Regions from separate parts of the Blastococcus sp. SYSU DS0510 genome, predicted to be linked through region 2. Evidence: riboswitches for the same ligand, from Rfam matches in the RefSeq annotation. Region 2 holds a riboswitch; each other region holds the start of a gene.

What was found. Region 2 has a riboswitch for cyclic di-AMP ahead of ACI79P_RS20845 (hypothetical protein). Riboswitches for the same ligand answer to the same signal wherever they lie in the genome.
Region 1: linked by a shared signal. The riboswitch ahead of ACI79P_RS10360 (NlpC/P60 family protein) and the one ahead of ACI79P_RS20845 (hypothetical protein) in region 2 are both predicted to bind cyclic di-AMP.
Region 3: linked by a shared signal. The riboswitch ahead of ACI79P_RS13765 (C40 family peptidase) and the one ahead of ACI79P_RS20845 (hypothetical protein) in region 2 are both predicted to bind cyclic di-AMP.
Region 4: linked by a shared signal. The riboswitch ahead of ACI79P_RS15205 (LysM peptidoglycan-binding domain-containing protein) and the one ahead of ACI79P_RS20845 (hypothetical protein) in region 2 are both predicted to bind cyclic di-AMP.

The regions. Positions count from the first base shown of each region.
Region 1 is NZ_JBJHAC010000010.1:120,568-127,701, reverse strand. Features, by position in the region: gene ACI79P_RS10375 (DEDD exonuclease domain-containing protein) at 1-1,459, opposite strand, end outside; gene ACI79P_RS10370 (D-alanyl-D-alanine carboxypeptidase family protein) at 1,671-3,416, shown strand; gene ACI79P_RS10365 (hypothetical protein) at 3,498-3,818, shown strand; cyclic di-AMP (ydaO/yuaA leader) riboswitch at 4,034-4,181, shown strand; gene ACI79P_RS10360 (NlpC/P60 family protein) at 4,327-5,274, shown strand; gene ACI79P_RS10355 (M48 family metallopeptidase) at 5,355-6,620, shown strand; gene ACI79P_RS10350 (glycosyltransferase family 4 protein) at 6,617-7,134, shown strand, end outside.
Region 2 is NZ_JBJHAC010000037.1:16,176-23,309, reverse strand. Features, by position in the region: gene ACI79P_RS20850 (protein kinase domain-containing protein) at 103-1,977, opposite strand; gene ACI79P_RS20845 (hypothetical protein) at 2,226-3,110, opposite strand; cyclic di-AMP (ydaO/yuaA leader) riboswitch at 3,381-3,507, opposite strand; gene ACI79P_RS20840 (bifunctional 3'-5' exonuclease/DNA polymerase) at 3,670-5,244, opposite strand; gene ACI79P_RS20835 (DNA-directed RNA polymerase subunit alpha C-terminal domain-containing protein) at 5,294-5,875, opposite strand; gene ACI79P_RS20830 (saccharopine dehydrogenase family protein) at 5,946-7,134, opposite strand, start outside.
Region 3 is NZ_JBJHAC010000015.1:87,054-94,187, reverse strand. Features, by position in the region: gene ACI79P_RS13785 (ScyD/ScyE family protein) at 56-1,159, shown strand; gene ACI79P_RS13780 (SMP-30/gluconolactonase/LRE family protein) at 1,236-2,135, opposite strand; gene ACI79P_RS13775 (Rieske 2Fe-2S domain-containing protein) at 2,246-3,184, shown strand; gene ACI79P_RS13770 (hemerythrin domain-containing protein) at 3,181-3,663, shown strand; gene ACI79P_RS13765 (C40 family peptidase) at 3,724-4,248, opposite strand; cyclic di-AMP (ydaO/yuaA leader) riboswitch at 4,264-4,421, opposite strand; gene ACI79P_RS13760 (helix-turn-helix domain-containing protein) at 4,709-5,362, opposite strand; gene ACI79P_RS13755 (carboxyl transferase domain-containing protein) at 5,744-7,134, shown strand, end outside.
Region 4 is NZ_JBJHAC010000018.1:54,343-61,476, reverse strand. Features, by position in the region: gene ACI79P_RS15235 (bifunctional RNase H/acid phosphatase) at 1-514, shown strand, start outside; gene ACI79P_RS15230 (sulfite exporter TauE/SafE family protein) at 531-1,283, opposite strand; gene ACI79P_RS15225 (DoxX family protein) at 1,308-1,667, shown strand; gene ACI79P_RS15220 (PIG-L deacetylase family protein) at 1,688-2,407, shown strand; gene ACI79P_RS15215 (DUF222 domain-containing protein) at 2,464-4,083, opposite strand; RNA gene rnpB (RNase P RNA component class A) at 4,433-4,834, shown strand; cyclic di-AMP (ydaO/yuaA leader) riboswitch at 5,064-5,202, shown strand; gene ACI79P_RS15205 (LysM peptidoglycan-binding domain-containing protein) at 5,267-6,139, shown strand; gene ACI79P_RS15200 (class I SAM-dependent methyltransferase) at 6,243-6,947, opposite strand; gene ACI79P_RS15195 (prepilin peptidase) at 7,070-7,134, shown strand, end outside.

The sequences.
Region 1 (7,134 bases), on a different contig from region 2:
CGAGGCGGCCCGACCGGACGACGGACAGCTCCCAACCGCCCTCGCCGTCGGGCCGGGCGAGCACGAGCTCGGGCACGGCGGCCAGCGACGCCAGCCGCTGCCGCCGGCGGAGGGCCCGGACGAGCACGGCCACCCGGTCGCGCAGCACGGCGGCGTCCTCGTACCGCTCCTCGGTCGCCAGGCGCTCCACCCGGTCCAGCAGCGGGGTGAGCAGCGGGCGGGGATCGTGGCCCACGGCCGCGGCGAACACCGCGGCGACACCGGCGTACTCGGGCACCGACTGCGCGCCGGTGCACGGGGCGCCGCAGCGCCCCATGTCGGCGAGCGCGCAGGCACTGACCGGCGTGCGGGGGGAGAGCCGGGCCGTGCACTGCCGCAGGGGGAGCACCTCGTGGACCGCGGCCACGGCGGCGTCGGCGGCGTGGCGGTCGGGGAACGGCCCGAGGAAGACGCCGGCGTCGGGGCGGACCCGGCGCACCACCGACAGCCGGGGGAAGGGCTCCTCGGTGAGCCGGACCCACAGCGCTCGCTCGGGGAACCGGGACCGGCGGTTGTACCGCGGTTTGTGCGACGCGATCAGGCGCAGCTCGCGGACCGCCGCCTCGAGGGCGTGGGCGCACGGGATCGCCTCCACCCGCTGGGCCAGGCGCACCATCTCGGTGATCCGGCTGCGCTGCTCGCCGGAGGTGAAGTAGCTGCGGACCCGGCTGCGCAGGTCGCCGGAGGTGCCCACGTAGAGGGGCTCGTCCTTGGGGCCGCGGAACAGGTAGACGCCGGGACCGTGCGGCACCTCGTCGGCCAGGTGCCGCTTCCGCCGCCGCTCCGGGTCGACCTGCCGGGTCAGGGTGGTGAGCTCCTCCAGGGTGGTCACGCCGAGCGGGCCGAGCCGCTCGAAGAGCCCGTGCAGCACGTCGACCGTGGCCCGGGCGTCGTCCAGGGCCCGGTGCGTCGGCGAGGTGGTGGCCGAGAAGTAGGGAGCCAGGGTGGCCAGCTTGCAGTTGGGCACCTCGTCGCGGTTGAGCAACCGCCGGGCGAGGACGGCGGTGTCGACGGACGCCGCCGCCGGCCACGCCAACCCGTTCTCGGCGCACGCAGCCTTGAGGAACCCGAGGTCGAACGGGGCGTTGTGGGCGACGAGGACCGCGCCGCGGGCGAACTCGAGGAAGGCCGGGAGGACGGCGCCGATGCGCGGGGCCGTGGCGACCATCGTCGAGGTGATGCCGGTCAGCACGCTGATGTAGGGCGGGATCTCGTGGCCGGGGTCCACGAGGGTCTGGAACTCGCCGAGCACCTGCCCGCCGCGGATGCGCACCGCCCCGATCTCGGTGATGGCGCTGTCCTTGGGGGAGCCGCCCGTCGTCTCCAGGTCCACCACGACGAACGTCACCTGGGCCAGCGGCGTCCCGACCTCCTCGATCGAGACCTGCTGGTAGCGCGGCGGCGCGGGAGAGGGTGGCACGGGGCGGACGCTAGGTCGGGGTGCTGACACTCCGGGGGACGCGCGCCGGGCCCGCCCCCCCCAAGGGCGGGGGGTCGGCGGCCGCCCGACCAGGGGGCCGGGGGTGCTCACCCCGCCGATCACCTGGCGTTCCGCGGCCCGGACGGGTCACCATGCACTGCCAGCGCCCGTCGCCCCGCGCGACCGGCCCGTCCCGCGGAGGTGGTCGGCGATGCCCGCGCGCTCCTGGTCGCGCCCGCCCGGCCCGGTCCGGCGGCGGGTGGCGCTCGCGACGCTGGCCGCGTGCGCCCTCGTGCTGCTGCCGGGTGCGCCGGTCGCCGCCGCGCCGAGCGACCAGCCGGGCGGCACGTCGGGCGTTCTGGAGAGCCGCGACCTCGACCACCTGCAGCGGCGGGCCGCGGAGGTGCAGGACGACCTGCGGGCCCGCCAGGCGGAGGTCGTCGCGGCGCGCGAGGCGCTCGCGGAGGCGCAGCGGTCGGTGGACGAGGCGAAGGCGGTGCTCGACGACGCCCAGGGCGTGCTGGCCGGGCACCAGCGCGAGGTGGCCGGTTACGCCGCCGCCGTCTACCGGGACGGCGGCTCCGTCACCGCCCTCACCCTCCTCCTCAACGGCGGGGACCCCGGAGAGGTCCTGTCCGGCATGGGCTTCCTCGAGGTGGTCGACGCCCACGCGGCCCAGGTCATCGGCGTCGCCGAGAGCCACCGGCGCAGCGCGCTCGACCGGCGGGAGCACGCCCAGGCCGCCCTCGACCGGGCCCAGGTGCGGGCCGACGAGGTGGCGGCGCGGGTGGCCGAGCTGGAGGCGGCCGCCGAGGCGGTCACCGCGGAGCTCGGCGACGTGCTCGCCGTCGTCGACGGCCAGCTCGCGGCGCTGCAGCGGGAGCAGACGACGGTCAACGAGCAGACGGCGGCCAGCTGGCAGGCCTACGTCGACCAGCTCCGCGCGGCCGGGCTGGCGGAGGTGCCCGCCGCCGCGTTGCAGGACCCCCAGCAGGCCCTGCCCGACCGGCTGGTGCCGGTGGCTGCGAGCGGGGGCGGCGCCCAGCGCGGGGTCGCCCAGCTGCCCGGTCGCCCGACCTCGATGCTCGTCCTCCCGATGGAGACGCTGACGGCGGTCGGCGGGGCGATGGAGGCGCTCGGGCAGCCGTACGCACCCGGGACGGCGGGGCCCGACTCCTGGGACTGCGGCGCCCTCGTGCAGGTGGCCTACGGCCGGACCGGGCTGTCCCTGCCGGCGACGCAGGGCGATCTGTTCGCGCGCACCGTGCCGGTGGACCCCGCCGACGTGCTCCCCGGCGACCTGGTCTTCCTGGGCTCGCCGGAGGGCGGGCTGGGGCACGTGGGCATCGCCCTCGACACGCGGACCATGCTCACCGCGGACGCCCGGGCCGGCGCCGTCGTCGTGCGGACGCTGCCGGGCGACCAGGTGCTGGGGATCGGCCGCCCGGTCCTCGGCCAGCGGGCCCGCGTCGCCGTCCCGGAGCCGGCCGCGGGGGCGTTGCGGAGCGAGTGCGGGAACACCGTCTACCCGCCCAGCTACGACGGCGGCCGGGCCTGGGGCGGCTACCCGAACGGCCTGATCCCGCCGAGCGCGATGTGCCCCCTGGGGGTGGGCGGGCACTCGCTGAGGTGCGACGCGGCCGCGGCCTACCGGGCCATGGCCGCGGCCTACGAGACCGCCTTCGGCCGCCCGCTGTGCATCACCGACTCGTACCGCACCTATGCGTCACAGGTGCGGCTGTACGGGGAGAAGCCGGCGCTGGCCGCCGTGCCGGGCACGAGCAACCACGGCTGGGGCCTGGCGGTCGACCTGTGCGGTGGCGTGCAGTCCTTCGGGACGCCGCAGTACGCGTGGATGGAGGCCAACGCCGGCCGGTTCGGCTACCTGCACCCGACCTGGGCCGACCAGGGGAACGGGCGCGAGGAGCCCTGGCACTGGGAGTACGCCGGCACCTGATGCACCCGTTCCCGGTCGCGCGGCCGGAAATGTCGGTGACCCCTCCTAGCGTGCGCAGCGACTCACGGAGGAGAAGAAGCGATGCTCATCGACTGCGACACCTGCACCGCCCGCGGGACCGGCTGCGCCGACTGCGTCGTCACCGTGCTGCTCGGCGCCCCGCCGGGTTGGCAGGGGGTCGACCCGGTGGTCGTGCCCATGACCGGGCGGGCCCGTGGTGGTCCCGCCGTGGCCGCCGAGGACGTCGTCGTCCCGCCGCCGGGGGTGGTGGTGGAGTTCGACGAGGTCGAGCGCCGGGCCGTGCGGGCGCTCGCCGAGGGCGGCCTGGTGCCCCCGCTGCGTCACCCGAACGGGTCCGGCGGTCACGACGGCGAACGGTCCCGCGGACGGCGCACGGGCTGACGTCCCGGACCGCGCCGACCGGGGCTTCTACCCCGCAGCGGAGCCTCCGGCGGGGAGGCGCGCCCCTGACCTGGGGTTCTCCCTCACGCCGGTTCCTCCAGTGATCATTTGTCACGCAGGTATCACGATCGTTAGGGTTCACGCCGTTCGGCCGGGTGGTCGTCATCCGTCGATGGATGGCCTCGACCGGACACCGCCTAATCACCGCACGGCGCGCACCACCGGCGCCGGAGGTGTACCGGGGACCCACCGCAGTTCTGGGGTGAGTTCCCCCGCAGCCGGCCCGCCGGTGCGCGGGGGATAGGGCCAGTCTTCCCAGCCCGAACCCGTCAGCTAACTCGGTCGGCGGTTGCAGAGGAAGAACGGAGAGCCGCCGCACGTGGCGACCCCTCACGCACTGCTGACGCACGCCCCCGAACAGCTCGGCACCGCCGACCGGTGCAGCTCCTCCCACGCCCGTCGCTCCGGGCCCCTCCGCTCCGGATTGCTGGTCACCGCCGTCGCGGCCATGACCGTCACCATCCTCCCGGGCACGGCGTCGGCCGTCCCCGGCACGGCCGACGCGGTCGCCGCCCAGGTGGCCCGGGCCAGCCACGAGCTCGAGGTCGTCTCCGAGGAGCTCAACGAGGCCAAGGTCGTCCTCGCCGGCCACCAGCGCGACGCGGAGGCCGCGAGCGAGGCCACCGCCGAGGCGGAGGCCCGGCTCGGTTCCCTCGACGGGCACATCCGCCGGCTGGCCCGCAGCGCCTACACCGGCAGCGGCATGTCGCCGCTGGACGTCCTGCTGACCAGCGATTCGGCCGACCAGCTCGTCGACCAGCTGGGCACCCTCGACGCCATCGCCGGGCACACCAACGACGTGCTCACCGAGGTGTCGCAGGCCGCCGAGGACGCCGAGGAGTCCCGCGAGGCAGCCGAGAAGGCCGCCGCGGACGCCCAGCGGACGGTGGAGGAGATCGCCGCCCGGCAGGAGGAGCTGGAGGCGAAGATCGCCGAGTACCAGCGCCGCTACGAGGAGCTCACCGCGCCGCAGCGGGAGCAGGTGGCGCAGGCGCACGGCGGGGCCGGCCTCCCGGCGCCCAGCGGCGTCGTCGCGCCGAGCTCGGCGGCCCAGGCCGCGGTGAACGCGGCGCTGGCCCAGATCGGCGACCCGTACGTCTGGGGCGCCGGCGGCCCCGACGCCTTCGACTGCTCCGGCCTGACCTCCTACGCCTACGCCGCGGCGGGCGTGACGCTCCCGCACTCGAGCCGGTCGCAGAGCCAGATGGGCAAGCCCGTCTCGCGCAGCGAGCTGCAGCCCGGTGACCTGGTGTTCTTCTACAGCCCGGTCAGCCACGTCGGCATGTACGTCGGCAACGGCCAGATGGTGCACGCCTCGACCTCCGGCCAGCCGGTGAAGGTGGCGAGCCTGGATTCGATGGGCAACTACAACGGAGCCCGTCGCATCGCCGGCTGACCGCCACCGGCCCTCTGTGGTCCGGCGGCCGGCCCGTCCGGAGGCGAGGACGACGGCGTCGGCTCACTAGGATCGGCCGGGTGAGCGTTCGCCGGGCCGCCCTGGTGGCCGCGGCCCTCCTCGGGATCGCCGTCGTCGTCGTGATCGCCGTCCGCACCCCGTGGACCGTCCTGCCGGAACCGCCCGGCGGCTACACCGAGCCCGACCCGACCGCCGGCCTCGACCCGGCCCGGATCGAGCGCGCCGAGGCGTTCGCGGCCGCGCTGCGGCCGGCGTCGCTGGTCTCCCTGCTGCTGAGCCTGGGGGTGTCGGCGGTGCTCGGCCTGACCCCGCTGGGCGCCCGCCTGATGCAGGCCGTCGCGGCGCGGGTGGGCGACCGGTGGTTCGTCCAGGTGCTGGTAGGGGTGCCGGTCCTGCTCCTGCTGGGACGCCTGGCCACCCTGCCGCTCTCGGCCTACGCCGAGTCGGTGCGCACCCGCTACGGGCTCTCCACCCGCGGGTGGTGGCTCTGGCTGCGCGACGTCGCGGTCTCCCTGGCGATCAGCGTGGCGTTGACCGTGGTCGTGGTGCTGGCGTTCCTCTGGCTGGTCCGCCGGGCGCCGCGCACGTGGTGGGCGTGGGCGGGGGCGGCCGTCTCCGGCCTGGTGGTCGCCGGCTCGTTCCTGTACCCGGTGGTCATCGAGCCGGCGTTCAACACCTTCGATCCCCTGCCGGCGGGGGAGCTGCGCAGCGACCTGCTGGCGCTCGCGGAGCAGAACGGCACCCCGGTGCAGGACGTGCTGGTCTCCGACGCGTCCCGGCGGACGACGGCGCTCAACGCCTACGTCTCCGGCTTCGGCTCCACCCGGCGCATCGTGGTCTACGACACGCTCCTCGGGGAGCTGCCCGACGCGGAGATCGAGTCGATCGTCGCCCACGAACTGGGGCACGTCGCGGCCGACGACGTCCTGACCGGCACGCTCATGGGGGCGCTGGGTGCGGGCGCGGCGACCGCGCTGCTCGGCTGGCTGCTGTCCTGGGCACCGCTGCTCCGCCGGGCTGGGGTCGAGCGGCCCGGTGACCCGCGGGTCGTGCCGCTGCTGCTGTTCCTCGTCGCCGTCGGCGGGCTGCTCGGCACACCGGTGCAGAACCTGGTGTCCCGCCAGATCGAGCAGCGCGCCGACGTGCACGCCCTCGAGCTCACCCGCGACCCGGAGGCGTTCATCGACATGCAGCGTCGGCTCGCCGCGACCAACCTCGGCGACCCCGATCCTCCGGCGGCCTGGCACTGGTTCTTCGGCAGCCACCCCACCACCGCGGAGCGGATCGCGATGGCCCAGGACTGGGCCCGCCTGGAGGGTTCGTGAGCCGCACGCTCGTCGTCACCAACGACTTCCCGCCCCGGCAGGGCGGCATCCAGACCTTCGTCGCCGCGTTGCTGGAGCGGCGACCGCCGGACTCCCTCGTGGTGCTCGCGTCGGACGCCCCGGGCTCGGCGGGTCACGACGCGGGGCTGCCGTACCCGGTGGTGCGCCGCCCGACCGGCATGCTGCTGCCGACCCGGGCGACGGCCCGCGTCGCCGTGGACCTGGTGAGGCGCTACGGCTGCGACACCGCCTTCTTCGGCGCCGCTGCGCCGCTGGGGCTGCTCGCGCCCACGCTCCGCGCCGCCGGGGTCCGGCACCTGGTGGGCGCCACGCACGGCCACGAGACGGGGTGGGTCGCCCTGCCGGGGAGCCGGCAGCTGATGCAGCGGATCGCCGCCGGGCTCGACGTCCTCACCTACATCAGCGAGTACACGCGGGACCGGCTCGCGCCACCGCTCGGGGGGCGGACCCGGCTGGCCCAGCTCTCCCCGGGGGTGGACGTCGCCCGGTTCAC
Region 2 (7,134 bases):
TCCCGTACCACTGTCGTGGACCACGCCCGCGAGGCGATGACCCCGCGAGGCGATGACCCCCGCCCGCGGCTGACCGGCCGTCAGGCCACGGCGCTCGCGCGGTCAGACCCGCGCGGCGGACGACACCTGCCCGGACGCCTCCGGATCGACGTCGTCGCCGTCGTCCTCGTCTCCGTCGTCCTCACCGCCGTCGTCCCCGTCCTCCTCGTCCTCGGTCTGGGGCGGGGTGGTCGGCTCGCTCGTGGGGCCGGCGGTCTCGGGCGGGGTGGTCGGCTCGCTCGTGGGGCCGGCGGTCTCGGGCGGGGTGGTCGGCTCACTCGTGGGGCCGCCGGTCTCCGGCGGGGTGGTCGGCTCGCTCGTGGGGCCGCCCGTCTCCGGCGGGCTGGTCGGCTCGCTCGTGGGGCCGCCGTTCTCCGGCGGGGTCGCCGTCTCCCCCGTCGGGTCGCCGCCCTGCGCCGGGGTGGTCGGCTCGCCCGTCGGGTCGCCGGCCCCGGCCGGGGTCGTGGGGTCGCTGGTGGGCGCCGCGGGACGGCCGGGGACCGGAGCGCTCCCACCGCCCGCAGCCGGGCCGTTCCGGACCGGGTCCTCCGCCGGGAGCTCCGGGGCGGGCGCGACAGGCTCGGGACGCAGCACCGGCGTCGCACCCCCACCGGTGGAGGGCGCCGGCACGGGCGAGCGCGCGCCGGGCCGCACGGCGACGGAGAGACGGACCACGTCACCCGGGCGGAGCAGGGTGACCACCGGGTCGAGGCCGGTCACCGTGCCGGGGGCGCGCTCCCGCGTCGGGTCCTCCACCTGCCGGACGGTGAGGCCGAGGGCGCCGAGCTCGGCCGCGACCTCCGCGGCGGGGCGGCCGAGGTAGTCCTCGCTGTGCAGCACCACGCCGGCCGAGGAGTCCGAGGCGGTGGTGTCCGGCCCAGGTCCGGAGACGAGAGCCACCGCACCCGCGCCGAGCAGGAGCAGGGCCACCAGCGGCAGCAGCACCGCGACGAGCGGACGGCGGGCGGACGGTCCGGGCTCCGGACGGGTCACCCGGGCGGGCCGGCGCCTCGCGGCGGCCTTGCGCGCGCGCTCCGCCCGGCGCTCACGCTGCACCGGGGCCGCCACCACCGACTGGGTCGGGGCCTCGCCCGACGGCCGCCGGATCGTCTCCTCGATCGCGGCGAGGAAGGCCCCGCCGTCGCGCGGGCGCTCCTCGGGGTCCTTGACCAGGGCGGCGTCGATGAGGGCGCGGACGTCGGGCGGCAGCTCCGCCGGAAGGGGCTCGGGGGCCTCCTGCACCTGCTTGAGCGCGACGGTGACCGGGTTGTCGCCGTCGAAGGCGGGGTGCCCGGTGAGGGACTCGTAGCCGACCAGGCCGAGGGCGTAGACGTCGCTGGCCGGGCTGACGTGCTCCCCCCGCGCCTGTTCGGGCGACATGTACTGGGCGGTGCCCACGACCTGTCCGGTGCCGGTGATCGGGGCGCTCCCCGCCGACCACGAGATGCCGAAGTCGGTGAGCTTCACCGTGTCATCCGGGCCGAGCAGGATGTTGGCCGGCTTCACGTCGCGGTGCACCACGCCGGCGCGGTGGGCCTCGGCCAGGCCCGCGGCCGCCTGCCGCAGCAGCGCCAGCGTGGCCCGCGTGTCCAGCGAGCCCTCCTCGGCCAGCCGCGCCGAGAGCGACGTGCCCTCGACCAGCTCCATCACCAGGTAGGCCAGGTGCTCGCCGGTGTCCGGGGCCGTCGTCTCCCCGTAGTCGAGGACGGCGGCGATGTTCGGGTGGCTCAACCCGGCCGCGTGGCGGGCTTCGGCGCGGAAGCGGGCGACGAAGACCGGGTCGTCGGCGTACTCGCTGCGGAGCACCTTGACCGCCACCGTCCGGTGCAGCTGCTGGTCACTGCCCCGCCAGACCTCGCCCATGCCACCGACGGCGATGAGTTCGTGGAGCTGGTAGCGGCCGTCCAGGCATCGTCGGCTGGTTCCGGCCGTGGTCACTCCCGAATCTCCCGAATCTCCTCGTGTCGGTGCTCGCGAGGTCCACCCCGTGCGTCCTCGCGTGCCCGTGCGCCTCTCATGGGTGCCCACCACGAGGGGGCCTGAACCACGACACGCCCGACGAGGTTGCGAGCGGCGGTCGGCCGGGCCGACCGCCCTACCGGCACGCGGGATCCGCTCCGAGAGGGACAGCACGCAGGCACCCGGCCGGGATCCGCCGGGTCAGCTGGCAGCCGCTGCGGGAGTGCTCAGTTGTAGTTGACGTGCACGTGGTCGAAGTGGTTCGCCGTGCCGCTGCCGCGGTCCTCCATGGCCTGCCAGGAGCCGCCCGGCGAGGAGAGCATCCGCTGCTCCCAGATCAGGTAGTCCACGCCGAGCTCGGCCCAGTGCGCGCGGTGGTACTCGACGATGGCGTCCCCGAGGGCGGCGTTCGACATCACCATGTAGTCCAGCGCCAGCCCCGAGGGGTGCCCGCCCGGGTCGGCGGCGCTGGGCCGGGTGCCGCCCAGGGTGATCCCCGCGGCGCCGGGCACGTTGCTGACCACGGCGTCGGCCGCGGCCTGGACCTGCGGGCGCACGCTGCCGGAGCTGTTGGTGATGCGGGCGACGGCGGAGGCCGCCACCGAGGCGGCGGCGGTGGCTGCCGCCCGCGCCTGCTGCGTCGGGCTGGCCGGGGCCGCCGGGACGTGCTCGTGGGCCTGCTCGGCCGCCGCGGCCTCCGCCGCCGCGGCCTCCTCGGCCGCCTTCTTCTCGGCCTCGGCGCGGGCCACGGCCTCCGCCTCCGCCTTCTGCCGGTCCAGCTCCGCCTGGTCGGCGGCGGCCTGGGCCTGCTGCGCGGCGGCCTGGTCGGCCTCGCGCGTGCTGCGGCTGGCCGCCAGGTCCTCCAGCGGCTCCAGGTCCTCGGTGACGTCGACGGGGCCCGACTGCGCGGAGAGGCCCAGTTCCTGGGCGACGCTGACCGACTCGGAGGTGGTGGCCTCGGCCTGGACGGCCGGGTCGGTACCGACGAGGCCGTTGACCAGGACGGCGCCGGCGACCGCGACGGCGAGGTAGAGAGCCGGCCGGCGGACGGACGCCGGCGGGCGGCGAAGGGCGAGCGGGCCGCGTCGGCCGGTGGTGGTGCGGGGATCCATGGTGTTCGGGTGCTCCGGGGTGTGGGGCGCGGTCGGCCGGTGACGGCGGACCGCGGAGGATGCGGACAGCGGGCCCGGGCGCGGATCGCGGGGCCGGCACGCAGCGGCGGGGAGGCCGGTGCGGGTCGGCGGGCGACCGGCGGGGCGCCGGGCGGCGCGTGCGATCAGATCCGCGGACGGGCCCGGAGGCGGCGGTGCCGGCGGGCGCGGGGTCGTGCGGCGGTGCAGGGGCGCGCCATTCGGGGCGGCTCTCCGTTTCTTCCGTGGTGCCGCCTACCGGGTTAGCTGACGGATTCGGGCGCAGGAAGTCGCCCTACCCGCGCCGTCACGTGGTCGGCGCGCGATTCACCCCAGTGCTGCGGTGGGTCCCCGGCCCGTCCCGGAGGACGGCTCGGCGGCGCCCGGCGGACCTCCCCTGGCGGGGAGAGAACGACCGGCCGGGCCCAGCCACCGTAACCGTCGTTATGCAGTCGTGACAATCCGCAGGCGCCGATTTCCAGGACGTGACGTGTGTCGCGGTGGGCCGCCGGCCCGGTCGGTGGTGTAGCGCGGGCGCGCGTCAGCCGGCGTCCGCCCAGGACCGCACGACGGCGACGTCGAGCGGGAAGTCGACGGGAAAGGCGCCGAACAGCAGCCGCCCGGCGGTCGCCGCCGCCGCGCGGACCGCCTCGGCCACCTCGTCGGCCAGGTGCTCGGGCGTGTGCACCACCACCTCGTCGTGGAGGAAGAACGCCAGGTGCGGCCGCGCGCCGACGGTGTCGCCGTCCCCGAGCCGCCACAGCCGGTTGCGGAGGTCGGCCAGCCAGCACAGCGCCCACTCCGCGCCCGTGCCCTGGACGACGAAGTTGCGGGTGAACCGGCCCCAGGCGCGCCGGGCCCGGTCCCCTTCCTCGTGCGGCCACGCCCCGGGCCGCGGCGACCCCCGGCCGAGCAGGGTGTGCACCACCTCGCCGCGCTCCCCGGCGCGGGCGGCGTCCTCCACCAGCCCGATGGCGCGGGGGTAGCGGCGCGCCAGCCGGGGCATCATGCGCCCGCTCTCACCCCGGGTGCCGCCGTACATCGCGCCGAGGATGCCGAGCTTGGCGTCGGCCCGGGTGGCCACGGTGCCCGCGGCGACCATCCCCGCGTAGAGGTCGGCGGCCCGCGCCGCCTGGGCCATGGCGCCGTCCCCGCTCATCCCCGCCAGCACCCGCGGCTCCAGCTGGGCGACGTCGGCGACGACGAACCGCCACCCCTGGTCGGCGACCGCCGCGGGCCGGACGACGGTGGGCACCGAGAGCGCCCCGCCCCCGGAGGACGCCCACCGCCCGGTCACCACCCCGCCGGGGACGAAGACCGCGCGGAACCGGCCGTCGCGCACCCAGGTGTCCAGCCACGCCCACCCGTTGGCCGCGAGCAGCCGGGACAGCTTCCGGTACTCCAGCAGGGCCGGGATGCCGGGGTGGTCCAGCTGCTCCAGCGTCCAGGACCGGGTATCGGCGATCGGCAGCCCGGCGTGCTGCAGGACCCGCAGCAGCTCGCCGGGCGAGTCGGGGTTGAGCGCCGGCGCCCCGAACGACCTCCGGACCTCGCCCAGCAGCCGCTCGAGGACCGCCGGGCGACCACCGGCCGGCGGGCGCAGGCCGAGCAGGCCGGTCAGCAGGCGCTCGTGCACGTCGGTGCGCCACGGCAGCCCGGTGTGCGCGAGCTCGGCCGCGACCAGCGCACCGGAGGACTCCGCGGCCAGCAGCAGGGCGAGCCGGTCCCGTTCCGGCGAGGCGGCCACGGTCGCCTGCTGGCGCCGGTGCTCGGCCAGCGGGTCGAGGAGGTCGGCGGGGTCGGCCAGCGGGAACAGGGCCGACTCCGGCGGCGGGCCGGGCGCCAGCGCGTCCCAGCCCGGGGTGTCCTCCCCGGCCAGCAGCTCCTGGGTGGCGAACGGCGACCGCCGCAGGATCGCGTGGCCCAGCCGCAGGTCGCTGCAGCGCTCCACCCGGACCCCGGCCGCGAGCAGCGCCGGGTACCAGCGGGTGGTGTCGTCCCACACCCAGCGGACCGGCGCGGGGCCCGTCTCGCGCCGACGCACGTACCCGGCCAGCGCCGCCCGGTCCAGCCGCGCGCCGGTCGCCCCGTCTGCGTCGAGCTCGACGGCCTCCACCGCCTCACAACTGCGCCGGAGCAGGACCCGCTCCACCCGCGCCCCGGGCCTACGGGGTCGGCGGGGCGCCCCGGCCGAGCAGCCGGTGCAGGCAGCGCGCCGGGAGGACCAGGACCGCGCGGGCGACGTGCACGCCCAGGCGGAGCAGGTCGGCGTAGTCGGGCGGGCGGACGGCGGGAGGGTCCCCGGCCCCGCCCGGCGTGGAGCGGCCGGCGGGGGCGACGGGCCGGGGCGGCGCGGGGGGCGGGGAGGGAACGGCCTGTTGCTCCCGGGCCTCCCGCCGCTCCGGGGCCTCGGGCAGCAGGAGGTCGACCGCCGACCGGCGCCGCGGCCCCCGCAGCGACTCGAACGACGGGATGGCCGGCGCCACCGGTCCCTCGCCGTCCCGCGCCGCCGCACCGGGCCGGTCGCCGGCGCCCCGCAGCCGGGCGGGCGGCTCGGGGACGACGGCCCGGATCGCGGCCACCAGCCCGGGGCCGAGGCCCGCGACGGCGCTGAGCTCCCGCCGGCTGAGGGTCGCGAGCGCCTCGACCTCGGTGATCCCGGCGCGGCTGAGGGCGGTGACCGCCCGGGCGGGCAGGCCCAGGTCCCGGATCGTCCCCGCGGGCTGTCCCGGTGCGCTGGTCGGCATGTCGGTCAACCCTAGCCATGCCCCCCGACGCCTGCTCCGGAGGCGGTCGGCCGGGCCCACGGGAGGACTCTCAGACCGCGACCACCTCGTAGGTGTGCCCGGCAGCCCGCAGCCGCTCGACCAGCACCTCCCCCATCGCCGTCGCCGGGGTGAGCGACCCCGCCCGGTCGGGCAGCCGGTCGCCGTCCAGGGCGAGCGCGAGGGCGCTCTCCCCGAGCATGACGGCGGTGGCCTTGTACCCCGGGTCACCGCTGCCCGCGGCCGTCGCCCGGTAGCGGCGCCCGTCCTCGGCGGTGGCGTCGACGACCATGCGGAACCAGCCCTTCTCCCGGACGGACTCGCTGGGGCCGGTGCCGGGCGCGGGCAGCACCCGGTCCAGCAGCGCGCGGGTCGGCGAGAGGCTCATCGCCGACACGGTGGCGAGCAGCCCGGCGGTGACCCCGGCGGCGGTCACCGCGCCCACCGGGCCGCGCCCCACGCCCATCACCTCGCCGTACCGCAGCTCCCGCCCGTAGGCCCAGTCCTGCAGCGCGTTGCTGCGCCGGACGATGCGGGTGTTGAAGGGGGCCATCACGAACGGCGCCGTCCACCGGCCGTCGGGGGTCTGCGTGGGCATGCCGGCGTCCCGCGGCTGGCGGGTGTCGGGCTCGGCCGCCCGGTCGGGGCTCAGCGCGAAGGGGTCGCCGACCACCCGGCGCCGGGCCGGGTCGGCCTGCAGCGCCTCCACCTGCGCGCGCATCGAGTCGACCGTCCCGCCGCTGAACCCGCCCCGGAGGGTGGCGACCAGCTGCACGTCGCGCAGGCCGCCGGCGCCGTCGGCCGCGGCCTGCCGGGCCAGCAGGAACACGCTGAGGTCCGAGGGGATCGAGTCGTAGCCGCACGCGTGCACGATCCGCGCGCCGGTCTCCTTGGCGACGGCGTCGCAGCGGTCGATCGCGTCCCGGACGAAGAGCACCTCGCCGGTGAGGTCGGCGTAGTGGGTGCCGGCCCGGGCGCAGGCCTCCACGACCGGCAGCCCGTACCGGGCGTACGGGCCCACGGTCGTCACCAGCACGCGGGTCGCGGCCGCGAGGGCGTCGAGCGAGGCGGGGTCGGTGGAGTCGGCCTCGACCAGGGTCCAGTTCCGACCGCCGGAGGGCAGCGCCCGACGGACCTCCTCGAGCCGCTCCCGGGACCGGCCGGCCAGCGCGATCCGGGTCTCGGGCGGGGCGTGGTCGGCGAGGTAGCCCGCCAGCAGCCGGCCGACGAAGCCGGTGGCC
Region 3 (7,134 bases), on a different contig from region 2:
AGCCCCCTGGCAGGTTCCCCCGCGTTCCACGGGGGAGTCGATCGAGGGAGAGAAGATGCGGTACATCAAGGCGGCGGCGGGTGCAGCCGCGGCCATGGCGCTGGTCGTCGTGTCACCGACGGCGGCCGGTGCCGACGACGGCAAGGGGCACGCCCCGGGTGGCGACGTCACCACCGTCGTCGGAGGGCTCGACGGACCACGGCAGCTCAGCGAGTACAAGGGTCGCCGGCTGATCGTCGCCGAGTCCGACACGGGGGAGGTGACCTGGATCGACCCGCGCGGAGGACGGTCCCAGACCATCCTGTCCGGCCTGGGCAACGCCCAGGGCGTGGACTACGTGCGCGGCCTCATCTACGTCGCCATCGGCGAGTTCGCCGGTCCGCCGGAGGCCGGTGAGGGCCTGCCCAGCCAGCAGCTGGTGGAGGCCACGCCGGGTGGGGAGATCCTGCGGACCTGGGACCTCCTGCAGTACGAGCTGGACAACAACCCGGACGGCCAGCAGCAGTTCGTCGGCGAGGAGCCGTTCGAGACGCTGTCCAACCCGTTCTCGGTGCTGGCCCAGCCCCACCGCATCCTCGTCTCCGACGCGGGCGCGAACGCCGTCCTCTCCATCGACCGGAAGTCCGGCGAGATCAGCACCTTCTTCGTCCCGCCGGTGGTCACCGACGTCGACGGGTGCGCGGAGGCGTTCAACAACCCGGGCACCGTCGGGTGCGACCCGGTGCCCACGGAGATCACCGAGGGGCCGGACGGGAAGATCTACGTCGGCACGCTGGGGGCCGAGGTGCCCGGGGCGGCGCGGGTCTACGTGCTCGACCAGCACGGCAACCAGGTCGACGTGATCGAGGGCCTGACCAGCGTCACCGGGGTGGCCGTGGACCACAAGGGCACGGTCTACGTGTCCAACGTGCTCGAGGGCGCGCCGATGGGCGAGGGTCCGCCGCCGGCGGACCTCGACCCGTCGACGGTCGGCGAGCTCACCCGGATCGAGCGGGACGGCGACCGCGCCACCGCGCAGGTCACCATGCCGACCGGCCTGGAGATCGAGGGCGGGCACCTGTACGCCTCGGCGTGGAGCATCGCGGGTTTCCTCGGCATCCCGTCGGCCGGTGAGATCCAGCGGGTCGGCCAGGGCGCCTTCACGGCGGCGACCCCCTGATCCGTCGGTAGGACCGCGAGGGCGGTCGGGGTGCCCGCGGGCTCCCCGGCCGCCCTTTCCGCCTGCCGGGGTGGGATCAGGGGAAGCCGGCGTGCCGGACGGTGACCTCCGTCGACACCAGCACCGCCTCCCGCGCCGGTGCGCGGGTGTGCTCGTAGAAGTCGGGGGCGCAGCACAGCAGCAGCGTCCGGCCGTCCTCGCCACCGAGCGCGCAGGCGTAGGTGCCCAGGCCGTCCGGGGCGGCGACCTCGTCGACCACCTGCCCGCCCGGCGCGACCCGCAGCACCCGCGAGCCGAAGCCGTCGGCCACCCAGACGTGCCCCTCGGCGTCCAGCGTGCAGCCGTCCGGTCCCACGACGACCTGGCCCATCAGCTCCTCGACCGAGCCGCCCACCGGCTCCGGGCCGAACTCGGCCCACGTGCGCCGCGGGCCCAGCGAGCCGTCGGCGGCGACGTCGAAGGCCGAGAAGCGGTTGCCCCAGGTCTCGCCGACGATCAGCGTCCCGCCGTCGGGGGTGATGACCGAGCCGTTCGGGAAGCGCAACCCCTCCGCGACGACGGTCACCGTGCCGTCGGGGTCGACCCGCTTGAGCGACGCCGCCGCCGGCGCGCCGCCGCCCATCAGGTCGAAGCCGAAGTCGCCGACGTACGCCCGGCCGGCGCCGTCGACCACCATGTCGTTGAGGTAGCCGCCGCAGACCCCCGAGAGGTCCGCGTGCGTGGACACCTGGCCGTCGGCGACCCGCAGCAGCCGCTGGTCCTTCATCGAGACCACGAGCAGCGAGCCGTCGGGCAGCCAGCCCAGCCCCGAGGGCTGGTTCTCCACTTCGAGGACGACGGTCTCCGGGCTCCCCGGCGTCACCCGGCTCACCGTGTGCCGGTAGAAGTCCGACGCCCACCACTGCCCGTCGTGCCACCGCGGACCCTCGAAGAAGGAGCCGCCCTCCAGCACCGTCCGGAACGCTCGATCAGCCATGCCGCCGGACGCTACGACCATCCGGGCGGGCGCACGAGCCCGCCACCTCCCGTTTTCCGCCGCGGCGGGCTGGGCACGGGTCCGGGCATGGCCACGGAAGACGCGCACCGGTGAGCGTCCGGAACCTCCTCGAGCGGGCGGTGAGCCGGGTCGAGCGGATGGAGGTGCTGGACGCGCCGAGCTACCAGGTCGAGCACGGGATCTCGCTGACCTTCCTGCTGGCCGGCCGCTACGCCCGCCCGCTGCAGGACCTGCTGCACGGCGTCTGGTTCGGCCATCCGCTGCACCCGTTCCTGGTCACCGTGCCGATCGGCGCCTGGGGTGCCGCCGCGCTGCTCGACGGGCTCGACGCCACCGGCCGCGGCGGCCCGGGCACCGGCCAGGCGGCGCGCACGGTGGTCGGGTTCGGGATCGCCGGCGCGGTGGGCGCCGCCGCGACCGGCATGACCGACTGGCAGCACGCCCACGACGAGGCGCGCCGCGTCGGGCTGGTGCACGCCGCACTCAACAGCACCGCGCTCGCGCTGCAGACGTGGTCGTTCGTGGACCGGGGGCGTGGGCGCGCGGTGCGGGCCCGGGTCACTGCCGCCGCGGGCTACGCGATCGTCCTGGCCAGCGGCTACCTGGGCGGTGCGCTCTCCTACCGTCACCGGCTGGGTGTCGACCACTCCGCGGCCGGCCGGTCGCCCCGCAGGTTCACGCCGGTGGCCCGGCTCGCCGACCTCCCCGACGGCGAGCCGTTCGACGTCGACGCCGACGGGGTGCCGGTCGTGCTGATCCGCACCGAGGACGAGGTGCGCGCGCTGGGCGGGCGCTGCCCGCACCTGGGCGGCCCGATGGGGGAGGGGTGGCTGCACCGGGAGGAGCTGGTGTGCCCGTGGCACGGGTCGCGGTTCGACCTCGACACCGGGGAGCCGGCGCAGGGGCCGTCCACGGCGCCGCTGCCCTGCTACGACACCCGCGTCCGCGACGGCGCGGTGGAGGTGCGGCGGCGGGCCCGTTGGCGCACCCCGACGGCCGTGACCACGGTGGAGGAGGCGTCCCGGTGAAGGCCGACGAGGTCCTGATCGCGCACCACGACGTGCTGCGCGGGCTGCTGCGCGAGCTGGCGGAGACGACCGAGACGCAGGCCGCCCGCCGGGAGGAGCTCCGGGACGAGTTCCTGCGCGAGATCGAGATCCACGCCCAGATCGAGGACGAGCTCTTCTACCCCGCCGTCCCCGACGTCTCCCCGTTGCTGGCCCTCGCGCACGCCGAGCACCGGCAGATCGACGACCAGGTCGCCACCGTCATGCGCATGGACGTCACCGACCCGCAGTTCACCACCGAGGTGCGCATGCTGGAGAAGACGGTGCGCCACCACACGATGGAGGAGGAGGAGCGGATGTTCCCCCAGTCGCACGCGCTGGGGGAGGAGCGCCTCGAGGAGCTCGGTGAGCAGCTGCGCGCGCGGAAGCAGGAGCTGGCCGAGTCCGGTGGGATGCGGCTGATCATCCGGCTGAAGCGCGCGACCCTGCGCCACGTGTAGCCGCGCGGCGGGTTCCCGGTCGTGCGCGGACGACCGGGGACCCGCCGTCGCAGGCGCTACTCAGACGATGCGGCGCGCGGTGTTGTAGCCCCACATGCTGTCGACGGGCACGACCGCGACCGGGTTGCCGAAGGTCGAGGAGTGCACCATCAGGCCGTCGCCGATGTACATGCCGACGTGGCCGACCGGGTCGTAGAAGAAGATCAGGTCGCCGGGCTGCAGGGAGGCCCGGTCCACGTAGTAGCCGGCGGTCGACTGGGCGCGGGAGGTCCGCGGGATCTCGATGCCCGCCGCCTGGTAGGCCGACCAGGTGAGGCCGGAGCAGTCGTAGCCGCCCGGGCCGGTGCCGCCCCAGATGTAGGGCTTCCCCTGCTGCGCCAGCGCGGTGTCGACGGCAACCTGCGCGGCGTGGTTGGGGGCGACGGCGGTGGTGGTGACGACGGTGCCGGTGCCGGTGCCGCCGCCGCCGTCACCGGTGGAGGCGGTGGCGGTGAACGGGGTGAGGGCGATCCCCGCACCGGTGAGGAGCGCGAGCGTCGCTCCGCGGAGCGAGCGACGGGTGGTGGTCGTACGAGTGGTCGTCATGGACGACGGTTTCTCCTGTTCTCCGACAACCGCCTACCGGGTGAGCTGACGGGTTCGGGCGGGGAACGCGCCCGGCGCCCCGGACAGGCCGGTGGCGCTTCACCCCACTACTGCGGTGGGTCCCCGGTCCGGGCTCCGGCGTGCGCCGGAGCCCGGTTCGGCGGTGTCCGTCCGGGTGTCACCGGGGGTGGTGACGGGGGAGCCCGGCCGGACCGGCGACGACGCTAGGTCGGTCACGGAAAGGTCACAAAACGGCCACACGCCACGCGCCGGGGTCGCGAAGCGGAGCTCGCGCGGGGGCCTCGGGACCGCGACTCGCGGGCCGACCACGGGAGATCCGTCGGCCCCGGGCGGGCCGCCTCTGCTCCTCGTGACGGGGCGTGTTCGGCCCTGTACTTCTCCGGATGGCGGCGCTCCTGCACTCTGCGTGCTCGTCCACTCCGATCTCGTAGTCGCTTCCTCAGCCGACGTCGCAGCCGCACGGGCAGTCCTCGACGTGCACCGGCCGGCCGCTCCTGTCGTCGAGCTCGTCGCATGCCGGTGGGCACGCGCACGACCAGCCGTCGTCGAGGTGCCGGAAGGCTCCCGACTCGAATCGCCGCCGAAGCTCCTCCTGCCGCCGTCGGGCGGCGGCCGCCCGACGGGCGGCGGCGCGCTCCTCCGGGGAGTCGCCGGGCCGGGGGACGAGGTGGTCGTCCGGGCGGTCGCGCTCGCGGTCGGCGGAGTCCACCCAGGGGCTTCGACGGTCGAAGGTGTACGTCGGTCGTGGTCGCCGGGGCTGGTGCTCCCACCGCGAGGCGCGCTCCTCGCTCAGCATCGTGTCGAGATGGGCGGGGAACCGTCGGCCGACCCTGTCGCGGACCGTGCCCGCCGCCATGCCGGCGACCGGTCGTCCCGCGGCGTCGAGCAGGCCGAGCCGGAGGCCGGCGAGCCGCGCGGCGGCCGCCAGCATCCCGGCGTCCATGCCACGGTCGCCGGACTCCACGGCCGCCACGGTCGATTTGGAGACGCCCAACCGCGCCGCCAGTTCGCGCTGGGACAGGTCCGCCCGGCGGCGGATCCGCCGCACCAGACCGCACAGGTCGAACTCCGCCGGCCCACCGTCGTCTGTCACCGGCCGAGCCTCTCCACCGGAGCGGTGGGGCACGACCCCTGGTGACCATCTGTGGACAGTCGCCCTCTGCCCACACCGGCGGGGCAGAGGGCGACTGTGCCCCGGTGGTGTCGGTCGGGCGCTCACTCTCTGCCCACTCCGGCGGGGCAGAGGGCGACCGTGCCCCGGACATCTCGGTGGCGCGCTCACTCTCTGCCCACTCCGGCGGGGCAGAAGGCGACTGTGCCGGGGAGGTGTCGGTCGGGTGCTCACGCTCTGCCCACTCCGGCGGGGCAGAGGGCGACTGTCTCCGGAGAACCTGTGGCGGGCTGAGCAGCGGAGCTGCCCGGCCGCGGTGACCGGGGCCACGGCGCCGTCCGGGGCGCGTGCGAGCATCCCCGGGTGGCCCGCCTGCTCATCGCCAACCGCGGCGAGATCGCCGTCCGCATCGCCCGCGCCGCCGCCGCCGAGGCGCTGACCTCGGTGGCCGTCACCGCCGCCGACGAGCCCGACGCCCCCCACCTGGCCGCCGCCGACGAGACGCACGTCCTCCCCGGCAGCGGGCCGGCCGCCTACCTCGACGCCGCGGCGATCGTGCAGGCCGCGCTCGCCACCGGCTGCGACCTCGTCCACCCCGGCTACGGCTTCCTCTCCGAGACCCCCGACCTGACCCGTGCGTGCGCGCAGGCCGGCCTCACCGTCGTCGGGCCGAGCGCCGAGGACCTGGCCGTACTGGGCGACAAGTCGCTCACCCGCGCACGGGCGGCGAAGGCCGGCGTGCCCGTCCTGCGCGCGGCCGACGGGGACGCGGCGGCGGTCGCTGACCTGCTCGACGAGGTCGGCGCGATCATGCTCAAGGCCCGGTTCGGCGGAGGGGGGCGGGCCACCCGGGTGGTGCGCCGGGGTGACGACGTCGCCGCAGCCGTGGCGGCGGTGCGGGGCGAGGCGCGGGTCGCGTTCGGCAACGGTGACCTGCTGGCCGAGGAGTTGTTCGAGCGCGCCCGCCACATCGAGGTGCAGCTGCTGGGAGACGGGCGGGGCGGCGTCGTCGCCCTCGGCGACCGGGACTGCTCCCTGCAGCGCAACCGGCAGAAGGTCGTCGAGATCGCCCCCGCGCCGCGCCTGCCCGACGCCGTCCGCGCGCGGCTGGCCACGGCGGCGCGCGGAATCGTCGGCGACGGCTTCCGCGGCCTGGCCACGGTGGAGTACCTCGTCTCCGCCGACGACCCCGACCGGTTCACCTTCCTCGAGTGCAACCCGCGGCTGCAGGTCGAGCACACCGTCACCGAGGAGACGCTGGGGCTGGACCTCGTGCGGCTGCAGCTGCGGGTCGCCGCCGGCGCGACCCTCGCGGACCTCCGCCTCGCCGACGGCGCGCCCCGGCCGCTCGGCACCGCGGTCCAGGCACGCGTCGTCGCGGAGACGGTCACCACCGACGGCGCCGTCCCCGCCGCCGGCACGATCACCGCCCTCGCGCTGCCCGGGGGCCCGGGGGTGCGCGTCGACACCGCCGCGCGACCCGGCGCCGAGCAGAGCCCCCGCTACGACCCGCTGCTGGCCAAGGTGGTCGTGCACGAGCGCACCGGCTCCCTCGCGGACGCCCTGCGCCACCTGAGCCGAGCGCTCGGCGAGGTGCGGGTCGACGGCGTGCCGACCAGCACCGCCTTCCTCCGTGCCCTGCTCGCGCACCCGGAGGTCGGCACCGCCACCACGACGTTCGTCGAGGACCACCTCGCCGAGTTCGTGGGGGGTGCGGCGCCCGCGCCGGAGGCCGGTGGAGGACTGCGCGCACC
Region 4 (7,134 bases), on a different contig from region 2:
CGGGCGGGCCGAGGCGGAGGTGGCCGGCGAGCGCGCCGCCGAGCTCGGCATCGAGGTGGTCGTCGCCTCGCCGCTGCGCCGCACCCGGGAGACCGCCGAGATCGTGGCCGCGCGGCTCGGCCTGCCGGTGGAGTTCGACGACGACCTGGTCGAGCTGGATTTCGGGGCCCTGGAGGGGCTGAGCGCGGAGGAGGCGCGCTCCAGGCACCCGCTGGCGGTGCGCCGGTTCATGGGGGACGTGACCGTCGCGGCTCCCGGCGGTGAGTCGGTCGCCGACGTCGCCGGCCGGGTGGAGCGGGCCCGGCAGCGGATCCTCACCCGGCACGCCGGGCGGACGGTGCTGGTGGTCAGCCACGTCACGCCGATCAAGCTGATGCTCGCCGCCGGGCTCGGCACCGGTCCCGAGGTCGTCCACCGGGTGTTCCTGGAGGCCGCCTCGCTGTGCACGGTGGCGTGGTCGACCGACGGGCGCTCGTCGGTGCGGCTGCTGAACGACACCGCGCACCTGCGCTGACGCCCGCCGAGGCCGGTCAGGTGCGCAGGTAGAGGTAGACCGACACCGCGACGCCGAAGGTCACGATGAGGACCCGCAACGGGGTCGCCGGGATGCGGGTGGCGATGCGCGCCCCGAGGAAGCCGCCGACGAGGCCGGCCGGGGCGGCGACGGCGACGACCGTCCAGGCGACCGGCCCGAAGATGCCGAACACGAGCAGGGTGATGGTCGCCGTGACGGCCGACAGCGCGGACTTGAGCGCGTTGGCGAGCTTCAGCCGGTGCAGCCCGATGCCGAGCACGCCGACGAGGATGACCCCGAGCGCGCCGCCGAAGTACCCGCCGTAGACGGTGGCGAGGAAGAGCGCCAGGTACAGCCAGGCGGGGTCGCCGGGCTCGCCGGCGGCCCGCCCGGCCAGGCGCCGCGTCACGAGCGGCTGGACGGCGAGCAGCAGGCTGGCCAGGAGCACGAGCGCCGGGACGACGACGTCGAAGGCGTCTGACGGGGTGGTGAGGAGCAGGACGCTGCCGGCGAGCCCGCCCAGGGCGGCCACCGCGCCGAACCGGACGAGGCGACGGCGCTGGCCGGCGTACTCGGCGCGGAAGCCGGCGACGCCGCCGAGGTAGCCGGGCCACTGGGCCAGCGAGTTGGTGACGTTCGCAGCGACCGTGCCGAGGCCGAGCCCGACCAGCGTGGGGAAGAGGATCAGCGAGCCGCCGCCGGCGATCGAGTTGACGCCGCCGGCCACGAAGGCGACGCCCGCCGCGATGAGCAGGTCGACGGCGGACACGGCGGGTCACCCTACGGTGGCCCCATGCGGAGACCGGCGAGCGCGACGTGGCTGGGAGCCCTGCTGGGCGGGTCGGGAGTGCTGCACCTGGTGCGCCCGCGCACCTACGAGTGGCTGGTGCCGCCGGAGCTCGGCTCGGCCCGGGCGTGGGTGCTCGCCAGCGGGGTGGCCGAGATCGGCACCGCCGCGCTGCTGGCCGTTCCGAGCACCCGCCGGGTCGGCGGCTGGTCGGCCGCGGCCCTGCTGCTGGGGTTCGTGCCGGCGCACCTGCACCACCTCCGGCTGGGGCTCCGGAAGCCGCCGGTGCTGGCCGCGGCCGTCGTGCGGCTGCCCCTGCAGGTGCCGATGGTCGCAGCGGCGCTGCGGGTGGCCCGCGGGCGCTGACGGCGGGGCAGACTCGCCCCATGCCGCCTGCACCGATGCCCGACGACTGGCAGCGCGCCCTCGTCGTCGCCGCGCACCCTGACGACATCGAGTACGGCCTGGCCGCCGCCGTCGCCTCGTGGACGGCCGCGGGCAAGGAGGTGCACTACCTCCTGGCGACCCGGGGTGAGGCCGGGATGGCCGGCGTCCCCCCGGCGGAGGCGGGCCCGCTGCGCGAGGAGGAGGAGCGGCGGTCGGCTGCCGTCGTCGGGGTCACGGAGGTGGAGTTCCTCGACCACCGGGACGGCGTCCTGGTGGCCGGGCCCGAGCTGCGACGCGACCTCGCCGCGGCGATCCGGCGGCACCGGCCCGAGCTCGTCGTCACCGGGTACTTCGGGCCCACGTGGAGCCCGCCGGGGGTGTCGCCCGCCTACCTGAACTCGGCCGACCACCAGGCGCTCGGCCAGTCGGTGCTCGACGCGGTCGCCGACGCGGGCAACGAGTGGATCTTCCCGGAGCTGACCGAGGAGCGGTGGTCGGGCGTCCAGTACATCGCGGTCAGCGAGCTGACCGACCCGCCGCACGAGGTCGACGTCAGCGACCAGGTGGAGAAGGCGGTCGCCTCGCTGGCCGAGCAGCGGCGGTACCTGGAGCTGCTGTCGGACGACCCCGTCGACGTGCAGGCTCGCCAGATCGTGGACATGTCCACGCTGACCGAGGACGGGCGTCGGCGGGTCGGCTTCCGGCTCTACTGGGGATAGGCGATGCCCGGCGGTCCGGCGCGAGGCAGGACCGCACGACACAGGGCCAGGTCGGGTCAAAAGGGTGGCGGGTCGTCGTCCGGTTCGAGCTCCTCGTCCGGCTCCGGGTCCGGGCCGGGGTCCGGGTCCGGTGGTGGTCCGGGTGGCTGGGTGAGGACGTGGTGGCCGGGTGGTCGGGTGGTGCGGGTGACCCCGCTCGGGGTGGTGACGGTGAGCACGCCGTCGTCGTCCAGGGTGTGGGTCCAGCCGGGGGCGAAGGTCTTGAGCCGGTGGTGGCGCCGGCACAGGCAGCACAGGTTGTGGCAGGTGGTCTGGCCGCCGTCGGCGTGGGGGAGGACGTGGTCCAGGTCGGCCCAGCCGGCGGGCACGGTGCAGCCGGGGTGGCGGCAGGTGCGGTCGCGGACCCGCAGGAACCGCTGCTGGGCGGCCGAGGGCCGGTAGCGGTCCACCGCCGGCGGCGGGCCCAGCAGCGGGCAGCCGCAGGCGGCGTCGGGGTGGTCGAGGTCGGTGGGGTGGTCGGGGCAGCCGTCTCGGGCAAGCCGGGCCAGCTCCGCCCGGCCGGTGACGGCCAGCAGCGCCCCGGTGGCGTCGGTGATGGCGATGTCCAGGCTGCCGCCCGGGGGTGCCTGGAGGGTGCAGGCGTCGAGCTGGGCGAGCAGTTCGCGCAGGTGCGTGGCGGTGATCGGCTCACCGTCGACCTCACCGACCGGCGCGGGCATCCCGGCCTGGGTGCCGGGTGCGGTGAAGGCGGCCGGCAGCGGGCTGCCGGTGGCCAGGAAGCCGGCCGGGGTGAGCGCGCCCAGCGGGGCGATCACGGTCAGCTGCGCGGTCACCGCCGGGGCGTCCTGCCAGGGGCGCAGCAGCAGATCGGCCAGGGCGCCGGCGCGCAGCATGCCGATCGGCCGCTCGTCCCCGGCCTCCTTCGCCGCCCGGGCGTGCGCGTCCACCGCCGCCCGGCAGGCCCGGGCGTCGGGATGCGGGAGCAGGGCGCGCAGCTCGCTCATCCCGTCCCCGACCGGGCGCACCGACACGTCCGCGCCGCGCCGACGGACCTCCCGCCGCCGGTCGGCCGCGGCGGCGTCGCGGGCCACCAGCTCCGCGCGCATGGCCTCGCGCAGCCGGCCCACCCCCAGCCCGGTGGCGCCGGGCAGCACCGCGACCTCCGCCGCGGCGATCACCGCCGGATCGGTGTCGACCCCGGTGGCGGCGACCTCCGCGGCGATCGCCCGGGCCCGGGGCCAGTCCAGCAGCCCCAGCCGCAGCCGGGCGAAGGTGGCCGGCAGCCGGGTGGTGAGCACCTCGGCGTGCTCCAGCAGCGTAACCGCCGCCGCCCGGCTGCAGTTCTGCACCGCCGCCAGCTCATCGGGCACGAACTCACTCACACCCGCCGGCCCCACCGTTCCGGCCCGCTCCCCGCCGGGCAGCGGATCGGCCGGGGCCGGGCGGGCCGCCGCCAGGTCCATCACCAGCTCCACCCGCAGCGCCGCCAGCCGCGCTTCGGCGGCCACGATCTGCCCCAGCAGATCCGCGACCTCCCCGGCGCTGCGACGGGCGGGCAGCCACGCCGACAGCGGCTCGTCGAACCGCCGCGGCTCCGGATCGGCGAGCTCCCACTCGGATGGGAACGGGTCCACCGGTGACACCGTCACCCCGACCGCGAACCCGACCACCGACATACCCGCAGGCTAGGCGGGGCGTACGACACTTCCGGCCCGACCAGGGCGAGCGCGAGGCGCGCCGCCGGGGGGCGCCCACCGCGGGCCGGCGACCGGTCAGGCGCCTACGACCGCGGCAGCGTGCGCGGCCACCGCGGCCACCGCGGTCAGGGCGCGTCCGCTCCGCTGGGCCGTCAGCGTCCGCGACGACTGAAACGGCTCAGCAGTCGCTTGAGCAGGTTGGCCTTGACCAGTCCTGAGATGAGTCCCATGACGTCCTCCTCCATCGGGTGGTGCGGGGATCGACGTCGTGTACCCGCGCGCTGCGGGATCCATGTGCCGGGCGCCCTACACTCCAGGGCACGACGGACGAGTCGGCCGGGCGGTCGCGTCGGCGGGGGAGACCCCGTCGCCGAGGAACGTCCGGGCTCCACAGGGCAGGGTGGTCGTTAACAGCGACCCGGGGTGACCCGCGGGACAGTGCCACAGAAAACAGACCGCCGGCGTTCGCGCCGGTAAGGGTGAAACGGTGGTGTAAGAGACCACCAGCACGCCGGGTGACCGGCGTGGCTCGGTAAACCCCACCCGGAGCTAGGTCAAGAAGGATCGGCGGTTCGCCGCCGCTCCGCGCAGGCGTTCGAGGGCGGCCCGCCCGAGCCTGCGGGTAGACCGCTGGAGCCTGCCGGCAACGGCAGGCCTAGATGGATGACCGCCCATCGGGAGGCCGCGAGGCGCCCGTGGACAGAACCCGGCGTACAGGCCGACTCGTCCGTCCCCCGCCCACCGGCGGCCGCCCGCCCCGGTCCGTCGGGGACGTCACCCGGACGGGTGAACGGAGGCGCTGCGCGCACGGTTGGTGACGCCCCGTGCGGCCGTGCGGAGGGTCCGCGAAAAGGACCGGTCCGACCTGTGGCGAGCCGATCCTGATACCTACCGTTCCCTCCGTCCGCCGATCGGCGGGCCCGGATGGCCGCCCGCCGAACCTGCCCACGGCCACCCCGGAGTCATAGACGCACGGGCAGGCGCGGGGGACCCACCGTTCGTGGCCCCTCCGGGACCTCGGGGTGAAGCCGCGCCATGCGCGGCCGGGCAGCTCTCGCCCGAACCCGACAGCTAACCCCGCAGGCGGCGAGAGGCTCACCACTCCATGCCCAACAGCCATCGCACCGTGGGGCGGCACCGTCGTCCCTCCCGCAACCGCGCCATGACCACCGTGGCGTACCCGGCCGTCGTCCTCGCCGCGGCCTCGGCCCTCACACTCGGGACCATGGGCTCCGCGGCCGCCCACCCCGGCGCGCACACGGTCAGCCCCGGCGACACCCTCAGCAAGCTCGCGGCCGAGCACGGCACCACCTGGCGCAGCATCTACGACGCCAACCGCGACACGATCGGCGGGAACCCCAACCTGCTCCGCGTCGGCCAGGTCCTCACCATCGGCGGCGGCGGCGCCGCGCCGGCAGCGGCGCCCGCTGTCGCGACGGGGTCGTACACCGTGGTCGCCGGCGACACGCTCGGCAAGATCGCGGCCCGCCACGGCACCACGTGGCAGGACCTGCACGCCCTGAACCTCGGCGTCATCGGCCCCGACGCGAACGTGCTGCGGGTCGGTCAGGTCCTCGCCCTCAGCGGCGGGGGACTGGCCCCCGAGCGCGCCAGCCGGGACGAGCGGCCCGCCCCGGCTCCGGCTCCCGCGCCGGCCCCGGCTCCGGCCCCCGCCCCGGCTCCGGCCTCCGCCCCGGCGGCGACGTCGGCGGCCTACGACCAGTGGGACGCGCACGTCCGCCCCGACGTCCAGGAGATCGCCGAGGTGCACGGCGTCGGGACGGTGCTCACCCGCCCCGGCCACAGCCCCACCGCGGGCCTCGCGGCCGACTTCATGGTCTACGCCGACTCGGCCAAGGGTGACGCCGTCGCCCAGTACGTGATCGACAACGCGGCCCGGCTCGGCGTGGAGTACGTGATCTGGGAGCAGCGGATCGCCGGTACGTGGACCGGCTGGGCCTGGCAGGGCATGGAGGACCGTGGCTCGCCCACGGCCAACCACATGGACCACCCGCACGTGACCTTCCTGCCGTAACCACCACACCGCACGACGACGAGCGCCCCCTGCCCGGATCCCGGGTGGGGGGCGCTCGTCCGTCGAGGTACTGTCGTACGCCGGTCAGCCCCGGCCGACCCGGTCAGACGGCGACGGCGGTGACGAAGGTGCAGATGCCCTCGCCCGACTCCGCCCGCGGCCGCAGCCCGATCGCCCACAGCAGCGCCGTCTCGATCCGGTGCGCCACCTTCCGCAGGCCCACGTACCAGGTCGACCCCCCGCTGGTGACGGTGATGTCGCCGAACCCCGCCGTCCGGATGTGCTCGACGAGCATCCAGTCGGGGAGGATCGAGATGTGGCCGGGCTGGTAGTAGTGCCCCGGCCCGAAGATGAACGGCGCGCCGCGCAGGAACATCTTGAGCCGCGAGTGCGGGTGGCCGACGTTGGGCGTGCTGACCAGCAGCTTGCCGCCGGGCTCCAGCAGCGCCCGGATGGAGCGCAGCACCTGCCGCGGGTTCTCGACGTGCTCCAGCGTCTCGACGCAGACCACCATGTCGAACGGGCCGCGGGTCGCCTCGGTCCACTGCGGGTCGTCGAGGTCGAGGCGGTGGATCCAGTCGTGCGGCGGGTCCAGGTCGGTGGGGACGACGTCGAAGCCCGCCTCTCGCAGCCGGCACGCCAGCGCACCGCAGCCGGCGCCCACCTCGAGGATCCGGCCGCCCTCGGGCAGCTGCTGCCGGACCAGTTCGAGCGCGTACTCGTGCACGCCGGGTGCGGCGTGCACGCCGTGCCCCTGGTAGGACCAGACCGCCGCTGTCCGCTGGGTGGTGCCCTCGTCCACTGTCACGTCCGGAGTGTGGCCCACCGGCCGGGAGTCCGCCCACCGTCCGGCGGCGCCGCCTGCCCGGTCCGCCCACCGCGCTGTGCCAGGGTGTGCGCCGTGATCGTCGAGACCCCCTCCGCCGGCCGGTGACCGCCGCGGCGGTCGCGGTGGCCGCGCTGCTGGGCGTGCTCACCGGCGCGGTGGCCGACCG